2 regions of the Lysobacter sp. CCNWLW3 genome follow, and region 2 is predicted to be linked to the other one. Evidence: riboswitches for the same ligand, from Rfam matches in the RefSeq annotation. Region 2 holds a riboswitch; the other holds the start of a gene.
What was found. Region 2 has a riboswitch for cobalamin ahead of metE (5-methyltetrahydropteroyltriglutamate--homocysteine S-methyltransferase). Riboswitches for the same ligand answer to the same signal wherever they lie in the genome.
Positions count from the first base shown of each region.

Region 1: it holds a riboswitch for cobalamin, as region 2 does, so the genes downstream of both, btuB (TonB-dependent vitamin B12 receptor) here and metE (5-methyltetrahydropteroyltriglutamate--homocysteine S-methyltransferase) in region 2, are expected to answer to the same signal.

Region 1 covers NZ_JBAHWA010000017.1:55,944-61,397, forward strand. Annotated here, with positions in the region: gene V1318_RS18580 (amidohydrolase family protein) at 1-532, opposite strand, end outside; gene V1318_RS18585 (TonB-dependent receptor) at 842-3,226, opposite strand; cobalamin riboswitch at 3,515-3,746, shown strand; gene btuB (TonB-dependent vitamin B12 receptor) at 3,899-5,454, shown strand, end outside.
Region 2 covers NZ_JBAHWA010000009.1:35,747-41,200, reverse strand. Annotated here, with positions in the region: gene V1318_RS14840 (ribonucleotide-diphosphate reductase subunit beta) at 1-278, shown strand, start outside; gene V1318_RS14835 (acyl-CoA thioesterase) at 583-963, shown strand; gene V1318_RS14830 (protease inhibitor I42 family protein) at 1,103-1,561, shown strand; gene V1318_RS14825 (hypothetical protein) at 1,587-2,033, opposite strand; cobalamin riboswitch at 2,225-2,432, shown strand; gene metE (5-methyltetrahydropteroyltriglutamate--homocysteine S-methyltransferase) at 2,641-4,920, shown strand; gene gap (type I glyceraldehyde-3-phosphate dehydrogenase) at 5,207-5,454, opposite strand, start outside.

The DNA of each region.
Region 1 (5,454 bases), on a different contig from region 2:
TCAGCTTGACCGGGCCGTTCTTGCCGACCACCTCGTGCTCGCCCAGGGTTTCGATGCGCGCCTCGCCGGCGGGCAGAATCGCCAGCTTGCGCTCGGGCGCCTGCAGCAGCGCGCGCGCGAGCGCGCCGCCGAGTTCCGGCGCGGCCTGCAGCGGCAGGAAGAACGCCGGCGCGGTCAGCGCCTTCTCGCCCTGCTCGCTGGGGTTCTTCCAGCTCGCGCGCCCGTCCTTGACCTGATAGCGCTCCTCGAAAGGATTGAGCAGGTAGTCGTTGCCGCTGCCGGAGTAGTCGGCCAGGGTGCCGTCGGCGTTGAGCGTCCAACGCGTCTTGCTGCGGTCGCCGCGGCCGCGGTCGGTGAAGTGGTACTCGACCTGCACGCCGCCGTCGGCGGCGGTCTCGACCACCTGTTTGCCGGCGACGTTGCCCTGCATCAGCACCACCTGTTCGCGGCGGGCGGCGAGGGCGTCGGAGATCGAAAGCGCGAGTACGGCGGGCAATGCGAACGACAGCAGCAGCGGTCCGGCTAGGCGCATGGCGGCCCTCCTTGGGCTCGTCGGGGCCGCGAACGGCTCCGATGAGCAGAGGCCTGGCGCGGCGGGGTCACCCCTTATAGCCGATCCGGACGCGCGTGAATGCGCCGCTTACGACAGATGGTTTCTCCGCCGCGTCGAACCGTTGCGACGACGGCGGCCATGCTCGCCCGTGCCCTGCGCCGCGCCAGCGCGAGGCGTCCGGCCCGCGTCCGGCCGTACCGGTGCCGAGCCTGCCCGAGGGACGAAAAAGCGACGGCCCGCAGTTGCGGGCCGTCGGGTCCTGCCTGGCGTTCGCGCGGGCGGCTCAGCTCACCACTTGTAGCCGGCCTTCAGATACACGAACGCGCCGTTGAAGCCGAACGGCGAGGCGGTGTTGTAGGGCAGATAGTTGCGCGTGCCCAGCACCAGCTTGGACTCGTCGGGGTACTCGTCGAGCACGTTGTCGCCGCCGACGGTGAAGTCCCAGCTGCCCAGGTGGTAGGTGGCGGCCAGGTCCAGCGTCCACTTCGCGCTGAAGGTCTGGTCCAGCAGCGGGTTGGTCGCGTGCAGTTCGGTGAATTCGCCGTAGCGGGTGGCGGTGGCGTTGAAGCTCCAGTTGCCGGTGTCCCAATCGCCGGCCAGGAAGAACTTGTCCTTGGGCGCGCCCTTGGTGATGCGGCCGATCTCGGTGCGGCCGATGCGCACCGCGGCCGGATCGATCGCGGCCAGGCGCGCCGGGTTGGGCGCGATCTTCTCGATCTCGGTCTTGGAGTAGTTGTAGCCCAGGGTCAGGTTGAACTTGCCCGATGCCAGCTCCCAGGCCTGGGTCGCGACGATGTCCACGCCCTGGGTCTTGGTGTCGACCGCATTGGTGAAGTAACGGCCGCCGCCGATGCCCGGATAGCCGTTGGCCTGCAGGTAGTTGCGCACCGCGGCGCTGGTGAGGTTTTCCGACAGCAGGATGCGGTCGTCGACCTTGATGTGGTACGCGTCGACGGTGATGTACAGGCCGTCGCTGGGCTGCAGCACCAGGCCCAGGCTGTAGTTGGTGGACTCCTCGGCCCGCAGCGACTCCGAGCCCAGCGCGATCGCGGCGGGGTTGTCGACGCGGAAGGTGCCGATCTCGTAGGGAACGCCGCTGATGAAGTTGGTGGCGATCGACTGGAAGAACTGCTGCTGCAGCGACGGCGCGCGGAAGCCGGTGGAGGCGGTGGCGCGCAGGGCGACCTTGTCGGTGAAGGCGTAGCGCGCCGACAGCTTGCCCGAGGTGGTGTCGCCGAAATCGCTGTAGCTCTCGTAGCGCACGGCGATGCCGGCGGAGAACTTGTCGGTCAGATCGGCCTCGACGTCGGCGTACAGCGAGTAGCTATGGCGGTCGAAATCGCCGGCATCACTGGCGCGGAAACCGGAAAACACCTGCGCGCCCGGGATGATCTGGCCGTTGGGCGCCGCCACGCCGCCGTTGGCGTAGGACAGCGGTTCGCCGGCGCGCTGCGAGAACTCTTCGCCGCGCCACTCCGCGCCCCAGGCGAAGGTCACCGGGTACCGCCAGCCGAAATCCACCGGCCGGGCGAAGTCCAGGTTCAGCACGTGCTGGGTGACTTCGAGCGCGCCGGCGTAGAACTCGGTCGGCGAGGTCGGGCCCAGGCTGCGGTTGAGCGTGTTCTCGATGTCGAAGCTGAGCTCGTTGTGGCCGTAGTTGTAGCTGAAGTCGATCTGGGTGCCGCCGGCGGTTTCGCCGCGCAGGCCGACCACCGCCGCGCGGTCCTTGCTGATGTTGTGGATCTGCGGCAGGAAGCCGTTGGGATAGATCGAGGGGATGTTGCGCGGGTCGCCGGCGAAGCGGAAATAGCCGTTGGAGAGCACGTCGCGCTTGCTGTAGCTGCCGAAGGAATAGAAGGTCAGGTAGTCGGTGGGGCTGTATTCGCCGTTGTACGAGACCGCGCCGCTGTCGATTTCGGGGTCGCCGTAGCGCTGTTCGACCACGCCCTGGAACGGGCGCGCGCGGTTGGTCTGGTCCTGGTGGCCGCCCTGCGCGGCCAGGTGCAGCTTGCCGTTCTCGCCGAGCTTGAAGCCGGCGTCGCCGGACAGCTGGTACTGCTCGCCGTCGCCGGCGCTGTACTGGCCGTAGCGCGCGGCGAGGCTGCCGCCGTGGTCGCTGCCCTTGAGCACCACGTTGACCACGCCGGCGATCGCGTCGGAGCCGTACTGCGCCGAGGCGCCGTCGCGCAGCACTTCCACGCGCTCGATCGAAGCGATCGGGATCGCGTTGAGATCGACCGGCGAGGAGCCGCGGCCCTGGCTGCCGTTGAGGTTGATCAGGGCGGTGGTGTGGCGGCGCTTGCCGTTCACCAGCACCAGCACCTGATCCGGCGCCAGGCCGCGCAACTGCGCCGGGCGCACCGCGTCGGTGCCGTCGGTGATCGCCGGGCGCGGGAAATTCAGCGAGGGCAGGGCGCGCGCCAAGGCGGTCGCCAGTTCGACCGTGCCGGTGGCCTCCAGCGCCTCCGGCGTGATGATGTCGATCGGCGCGCTGGACTCGGCGACGGTGCGGTCGCTGACCCGGGTGCCGGTGACGATGACCTGATCCAGGGTGTGCGCTTCGGAAGCGGGCTCGTCGGGAGCGGGCGCTTGCTGCGCGTAGCCCGGAGCGGCGAGGGCGGCGAGCAGGGCGAGTGCGAGCGGACGGCGGACGGCGCGGAAAGCTACGGACATGGTGCGCGGCTCCTTGCGGCGAGGGGATTGGTAGCGATGTCATTTTGGTTTAACACGGTTCTAACAAGCCGGTCAAACCCTTATCCGCATGAAGCGATAGCCAATTGGTATAGGGGTCCCGGCGGTTTGTGACGGCGTCTCCAAATCCGCGGCCGCGGCCGGGATCGGGATCGGGATCGGGATCGGACGATGGAGCGGGTCGGACCGGCGGGGCGCGGCGGCGCCGGCTCGGCGTTAGCCCGTCCGCTCATGCCGTTTCGTCATGCCGGCCGGCCGCGGCCGGGCTGTTAACATGCGCGGGCTTGAGGTGATCGCCGGCCCCGCCGGCGATTGAAACGGGAATCCGGTGCGCCAGTCCTTCCAACGAAGCGACGGCTATTCCGGAGCTGCCCCCGCAACGGTAAGTAAGACGAACGATCCGCAATCGAGCCACTGTGCGCATGCATGGGAAGGCGCGGACCGGAGGGCTGGAGGCCCTCGCTTGCAAGCCCGGAGACCGGCCTGAGGCTGACCCGACACGCGGTGGGCGCTGTCATGGGGCCGCCTTGCGTCCGCGCGTCGCCGCCTCGTCGTTCCCTCCTGCGTGTCTCCGACCCATCGTTTCCGCGCGGGTAGGCGCGGATCAGGAGCCATGCTTTGAATTTCCGTCATTCCGTCCTTCGCCGCACCGCGCTGGCGACGGCGCTGCTGTCCGTCGTCGCCCCGGCCGTGGCGGCCGACGCCGCCACCGACCTCGACCAGGTCGTGGTCACCGCCACCCGCACCGCCCAGACCCAGGACGCGACCCTGGCCTCGGTGACCGTGATCGACCGCGAGGACATCGAGCGCCTGCAGCCGGCCAACCTGCCCGAGCTGCTGCGCGGCACGCCCGGCTTGTCGATGGCCAACCACGGCGGCCCCGGCAAGTCGACCTCGCTGTTCCTGCGCGGCACCGAATCCGATCACGTATTGGTGCTGATCGACGGCATCAAGATCGGTTCGGCGACCAGCGGCGGCGCCTCGCTGCAGGACATTCCGGTCGAGCAGATCGAGCGCATCGAGATCGTGCGCGGGCCGTTCTCCAGCCTGTACGGTTCCGAGGCGCTGGGCGGCGTGATCCAGATCTTCACCCGGCGCCCGCAGGGCGCGTTCGCGCCGCACGCCAGCGCCTCGATCGGCAGCTGGAACACGCGCCGCGGCACGCTCGGCGTCGGCGGCAAGGGCGAGAACGGCTGGTACTCGATCAACGCCGCCAGCGAAGACACCGACGGCATCAACGCCTGCCGCGGCAAGCCCTCGCCGGGCGGCGCCGGCTGCTTCACCCACTCGCCCGACCGCGACGGCTACCGCAACCTGTCGCTGACCGCGCAGGGCGGCTACCGCTTCAGCGAGGCCTGGGACGCCGAAGCGCGCCTGTTCCGCGCCGAAGGCCGCAACGAATACGACGGCAGCACCAACAATCAATCCGACACCGTGCAGCAGATCGCCGGCGGGCGCCTGCGTTACGCCCCCAGCGAGCGCGCCACGCTGAGCTTGAACCTGGGCCGCAGCAGCGACCTGAGCGACAACTACAAGAACGGCGTTTACTCCAGCACCTTCAACACCCGCCGCAAGCTCGGTTCGCTGCAGGGAGACTTCGGCCTCGGCGGCGGCCTGCTCAGCCTGGGCTACGACTGGCAGCGCGACGAGGTCGAAAGCAGCACCGTCTACGCCCACGACCGCCGCATCAACCGCGGCCTGTTCGGCCAGTACCAGCGCGATCTTGGCGCGCATTCGCTGCAGGCCAGCCTGCGCCGCGACGACGACAGCCAGTTCGGCGGCCAGACCACCGGCAGCGCGCTGTGGGGCTGGAACCTCAGCGAACAGCTGCGCCTGACCGCGAGCTACGGCACCGCGTTCAAAGCGCCGACCTTCAACGAGCTGTACTTCCCCGGTTTCGGCAATGCCGACCTCAAGCCGGAAGAGTCGCGCAGCTTCGAACTCGGCCTGCGCGGCGCGCACGCCTGGGGCGGCTGGTCGCTCAACGCCTACGAGACCCGGGTCGACGAACTGATCGCGTTCGACGCCTCGATCGGCCTGCCGGGCAACATCGACCGCGCCCGCATCCGCGGGGCCGAGGCCAGCGTCGATACCACGCTGGCCGGTTGGGACCTGCGCGCCAGCGCGACCTGGCTGGATCCACGCAACGACAGCCGCAGCGCCAGTCGCGACAAGATCCTGCCGCGACGCGCGCGCGAAAGCGCACGCCT
Region 2 (5,454 bases):
TGTTCGAGGACGCGGTGGCCTGCGAGCTCCAGTTCGCCCAGGACGTGCTGTCCGGCGGCGTGGTCGGCCTGTCGCTGAAGGACATGCGCCAGTACCTGGAGTACTGCGCCGACCAGCGCATGGCGCAGTTGGGCATGCCCAAGCATTTCGGCTCCACCAACCCCTTCGGCTTCATGGACCTGCAGGACGTGCAGGAAGTGACCAACTTCTTCGAGCGCCGGGTCTCGGCCTACCAGGTCGGCGTGCAGGGCGAGGTCGCGTTCGACGAGGCGTTTTGATTTAGGCGGGCGAGATACCCGCACTCTGAAACCTCTCCCGCCAGCCTAAAGCCCCTCTCCCTCTCCCTCTCCCTCTCCCTCTCCCTCTCCCTCTCCCTCTCCCTCTCCCTCTCCCTCTCCCTCTCCCTCTCCCGCTCACGGGAGAGGGGTTGGGGTGAGGGCGTAAGCGCCAACGGCGCGAATGCCTTTGCTCTGGTTCCTCGCCGCTAACGCAAAAGCCCCTCACCCTAGCCCTCTCCTGCAAGCGGAATAGGGAACCGTTCGCTACGACGTCGCTCTCCTCGCTCCGCCGGGAAACAAACCCATGACCGAAGCCCGCATCATCGAAATCGTCTTCCCCGACCACACCAATCACCTCGGCACCCTGTTCGGCGGCCAGGCCTTGGCGTGGATGGACAAGGCGGCGTTCGTCGCCGCCTCGCGCTACGCCCGCCGCACCGTGGTGACCGCGCGCTCGGAGCAGATCGATTTCCACACCGCCGTGCCCAAGGGCGCGCTGGTCGAGCTGATCGCGCGCGTGGTCTCGGTGGGACGCACCTCGATGCAGGTGGAGGTCGAAATGCACAGCGAAGACCTGCTCAGCGGCGAGTCGCGGCTGGCCACGCGCGGACGCTTCACCATGATCGCGCTGGATCGCGAGGGCGTGCCGACGCCGGTGCCCGCGCTGGAGTCCGCACCGGCCTGAGCGCGCGCGTCGCCTCCGCGCCGGCCCGACGCCGCTGCGGTCGCGCGACACGATGCATGCGTATCCCAGCCGGGCCCGAGCTGGCGCAGCCGGCCCGACTTCAGCAAGATGCCCGCTCCGACCGAGGCGGCGATATCGCGTGATCCGACTTATCCCATTGACCATCGCGGCGCTGATGCTGGCCGCTTGCGCGTACGTGCCGCCGCAGGATCGAGCCGCCACGCCGGCCGCGGAACCCGCTCCGGTGCCGCGGCTGACGCTGGCCGACAGCGGCGCCGAGATCGCACTGAAGCTGGATGGAGAGTTCGAAATCGCGCTCGACGACCAACCCTCCACCGGCTACGGCTGGGACGTGGTCGCCGGCGTGGACGATGTCGGCGATCCGGGTCGCAGCGAAGTCCTGAGTTCGGTCCTGGCGTTCCGTCCTCAAGCCGCGTCCGCCGACGGCGAACCACCGCCCGGCGCGCCCGGCCAGGTGGTTTGGCGCTTCCGTGCCATCCGGCCCGGCAGCGGCCTGCTGCGGCTGGACTACCGGCGCCCCGAAGAGCCAGGCGCCGCGCCCGCGCGCCAGGCGGTGTACCGCATCGAGGTGGAGTGAGCCGCCACGGCGGACGCGGAACCCGTCAGCCGATCAGCATCTTGGTCGAGATCGGCAGGAACTTGCGCAGATCGCTGCGCTGCGAATCCAGCTCGTGGTAGCGCAGTTTGGCGCCTTGGATGTTGAGCAGTTCGTGACCCAGCGACAGGTAGTAGCGGATCAAGGTCTTTTCGCAGATCGGCAGGGCGGTGGCGGCTTTCTGCCCGGGGCGGGCCACGAACTCGGCGTAGACCAGCCGGCGTTTTCCGTTGGGCATGGACTGGATTCCGCGCATCAGCTTCAGATTGTTCAACTGGGTCTTGATCCGCGATTGCAGGTTGCCGGCCTTGCCGACATAGATCGCCTCGGCGGTCCGGCCGTGCACGCGCAGGAAAATGTAGATACCCGGATTTTTGGGAACGTTCGCGATCGGCGCCGCGTACGGAAAAGCGCCCAGTTCGATCGATTGATGCCAGTTCAACTTCAGTTTCATGCGCTCCCCCTGAGCGTGACGCCCCGGCAGGCTAGCCGGCGGACTCAGCGCCTTTATACCGTCTCGCGCGCGGGTTCCACGAACGCCGCCCGGCGCCGATGCCGAGGCAGGCCGCCGGCGATTGACTTGGACGCGGCCGGGCCGTACTTTGGCAACCGTCATGGTGACCATCGCTTCATAAAGATAAAGCGATGCGACAAGACGCCGACGGTTCGCGCCGGCGGCGTCCAGAGGGAATCCGGTGCGGACACCTGTCCAATTCCGGAGCTGCCCCGCAGCGGTATAGGGAACGACCTCCGTCAGGCACTGGGTGCGAACCCGGGAAGCGACGGACAGTAGGCGGCGTCCAGCGACGCCACGCCCCAAGCCCGAAGACCTGCCACGACCGGAGGGTTCGCCCTCCGTCCGACTCCGGCCCCGTCGGGCCGGCGATGCGACGCGGCCGCGGCCCGTCCCCGCCGATCCGACGTAGCCGGTTCGCCCGCGGGGGCGAAGGTCGAAGGCAGGTCGTGCTCCGGCGTCGCCGCTTCCGCGGCGAGCGGTCGCGCGCGCGTATCCGCCTTCCTTCGTTGCCCTGCTCATGCCCACACGCATCGCAGGAGACATCATGATCAGCGTTACCCACCTCGGCTTCCCGCGCATCGGCGCGCGACGCGAGCTCAAGCAGGCCCTGGAATCGTTCTGGAAAGGCGAGACCGCGGCCGGCGATCTGCACGACACCGCACGCACGCTGCGCGCCCGGCATTGGACGCTGGCGCGCGACGCCGGCGCCGACGTAGTGCCCTGCAACGACTTCTCGCTCTACGACCATGTGCTGGACACCGCCGTGCTGTTCGACGCGGTGCCCGCGCCCTACCGCGAGACGCTCGACGCCGATCCACTGGCCGGCTACTTCGCGCTCGCACGCGGCCTGCAGGACGCGCGCCACGACCTGCGCGCCCTGGAAATGACCAAGTGGTTCGACACCAACTACCACTACCTGGTGCCGCAGTTCGAGCGCGACCAGCGCTTCGTCCTGCGCGGCGACAAACCGCTGGCCGAACTCGCCGAGGCCCAGGCCCTGGGCCTGCAGGCGCGGCCGGTGCTGCTGGGGCCGGTGTCCCTGCTCAAGCTGGGCAAGCGCGGCGACGGCGGCGACCCGCGCGAGCTGCTCGATGCCCTGCTGCCGGCCTATGCCGACCTGCTGGCGCGGCTCAAGAGCGCCGGCGCGCAATGGGTGCAGCTGGACGAACCCTGCCTGGCCCTGGACCTGGACGAGGCCGATCGCCGCGCCTATCGCCGCGCCTACGACGCGCTCGCCGCGGCCGATGCGCCGCGGCGCCTGCTGGCCAGTTACTTCGGCGGCCTCGGCGACAACGCCGAACTGGCCGCGGCGTTGCCGGTACAGGCCCTGCACCTGGACCTGGCGCGCGCGCCCGGCCAGCTCGAAGCGCTGTTGCCCAGGCTGCCGGAGGATCGCGCGCTCAGCCTGGGCGTGGTCGACGGCCGCAACGTCTGGCGCGCCGATCTGGACGCGGCGCTCAGCCTGGCGCGCCGCGCCGGCGCACGCGCACGCTGGCTGGCGCCGTCGTGCTCGCTGCTGCACGTGCCGATCGATCTTGAGCTGGAGCGCAAGCTGCCGCCGCCGCTGCGACAGTGGATGGCCTACGCCAAGCAGAAGCTCGAGGAACTGCGCCTGCTCGCCGACACCCTGGCCGGCGACGACCGCGCGGCCGACGCGCTGGCCGCGGCCGCGAGCGCGCGCGCCGCGCGCCTGGCCTCGCCGCTGCTGCGCGACGCCCAGGTGCGCGCCAAGCTCGCCGCGATCGTCCCCGCCATGGCCCGTCGCGATTCGCCCTACGCGCAGCGCGCGCCGGTGCAGGCGCAGCGACTGAAGCTGCCCGACTTCCCGACCACCACGATCGGTTCCTTCCCGCAGACCTCGCAGGTGCGCCAGGCCCGCGCCGAACACAAGGCCGGGCGCCTGGACCACGCCGGCTACCGCGCCTTTCTCGAACGCGAGACCGAGCTGTGCCTGCGCGAACAGGAAGCGCTGGGCCTGGACGTGCTGGTGCACGGCGAGTTCGAACGCAACGACATGGTCGAGTACTTCGGCGAGCAACTGTCCGGCTTCGCCTTCACCGCCCATGGCTGGGTCCAGAGCTACGGCTCGCGCTGCGTGAAGCCGCCGGTGCTGTACGGCGATGTCGCGCGTCCGCGCGCGATGACCGTGGACTGGGCGCGCTATGCGCAGTCGCTGACCCCACGCCCGGTCAAGGGCATGTTGACCGGCCCGGTCACGATCCTGCAATGGTCGTTCGTGCGCGACGACCAGCCGCGCGCCGACACCTGCCGCCAGATCGCCCTGGCCCTGCGCGAGGAAGTGCTGGACCTGGAGGCAGCCGGCATCGCCGTGATCCAGATCGACGAACCGGCGCTGCGCGAAGGCCTGCCGCTGCGCCGCGCCGACTGGCCCGCCTATCTGGCCTGGGCCGGCGAAGCCTTCCGCTTGGCCGCCAGCGGCGTCGGGGATGCGACCCAGATCCACACCCACATGTGCTACGCCGAGTTCAACGACATCATCGAGGCGGTCGCCGACCTGGACGCCGACGTGATCTCGATCGAGACCTCGCGCTCGCGCATGCAGCTGCTGGACGCGTTCGTGCGCTACCGCTACCCCAACGGCATCGGCCCGGGCGTCTACGACATCCATTCGCCGCGCGTGCCCAGCGTGGAGGAGATGCGCGAGCTGCTGGGCAAGGCGCTGGACGTGCTGACCCCGGCGCAGCTGTGGGTCAATCCGGACTGCGGCCTCAAGACCCGCGGCTGGCCGGAGGTGCGCACGGCGCTGCGGGCGATGGTGCAGGCGGCGGAGGGTTTGCGGGAGTCGGCGACGGCCTCGGCGTAACCCCTTCTTCGCAACCGGTTCTCCCCTTTGAAAAAGATGGGTCGGAGGGATTTGCCTCACCGCATCGCGCAAAAGCAAATCCCCCGCGCGGCCTGGCAAGTACAGACCTCGCGGGGACGCTGCGCGCAGCCCCCTTTTTTCAAAGGGGGCGATTTTTCGTCGTGCGCTAAAGACCGACTCGGTTCCCCCCTTGGAAAAGGGGCTTAGGGGGATTTGCTTTACCTTCGCCCCAAAGAAAAAGCCCCGCGAATGCGGGGCCTTCTCCTGTGGCTACGATCGCCGCGGCTTACTTGCCCGCGACCACCTTGACCATTTCCAGGCACTTGTTCGAGTAGCCCCATTCGTTGTCGTACCAGCTCACCAGCTTGACGAAGGTGCCGTCCAGGGCGATGCCGGCGTCGGCGTCGAAGATCGAGGTGCGGGTGTCGCCGCGGAAATCGGTGGCGACCACCTTGTCCTCGGTGTAGCCCAGGATGCCCTTGAGCGCGCCTTCGCTCTGCGCCTTCATTTCCGCGCAGATCTCGGCGTAGGTGG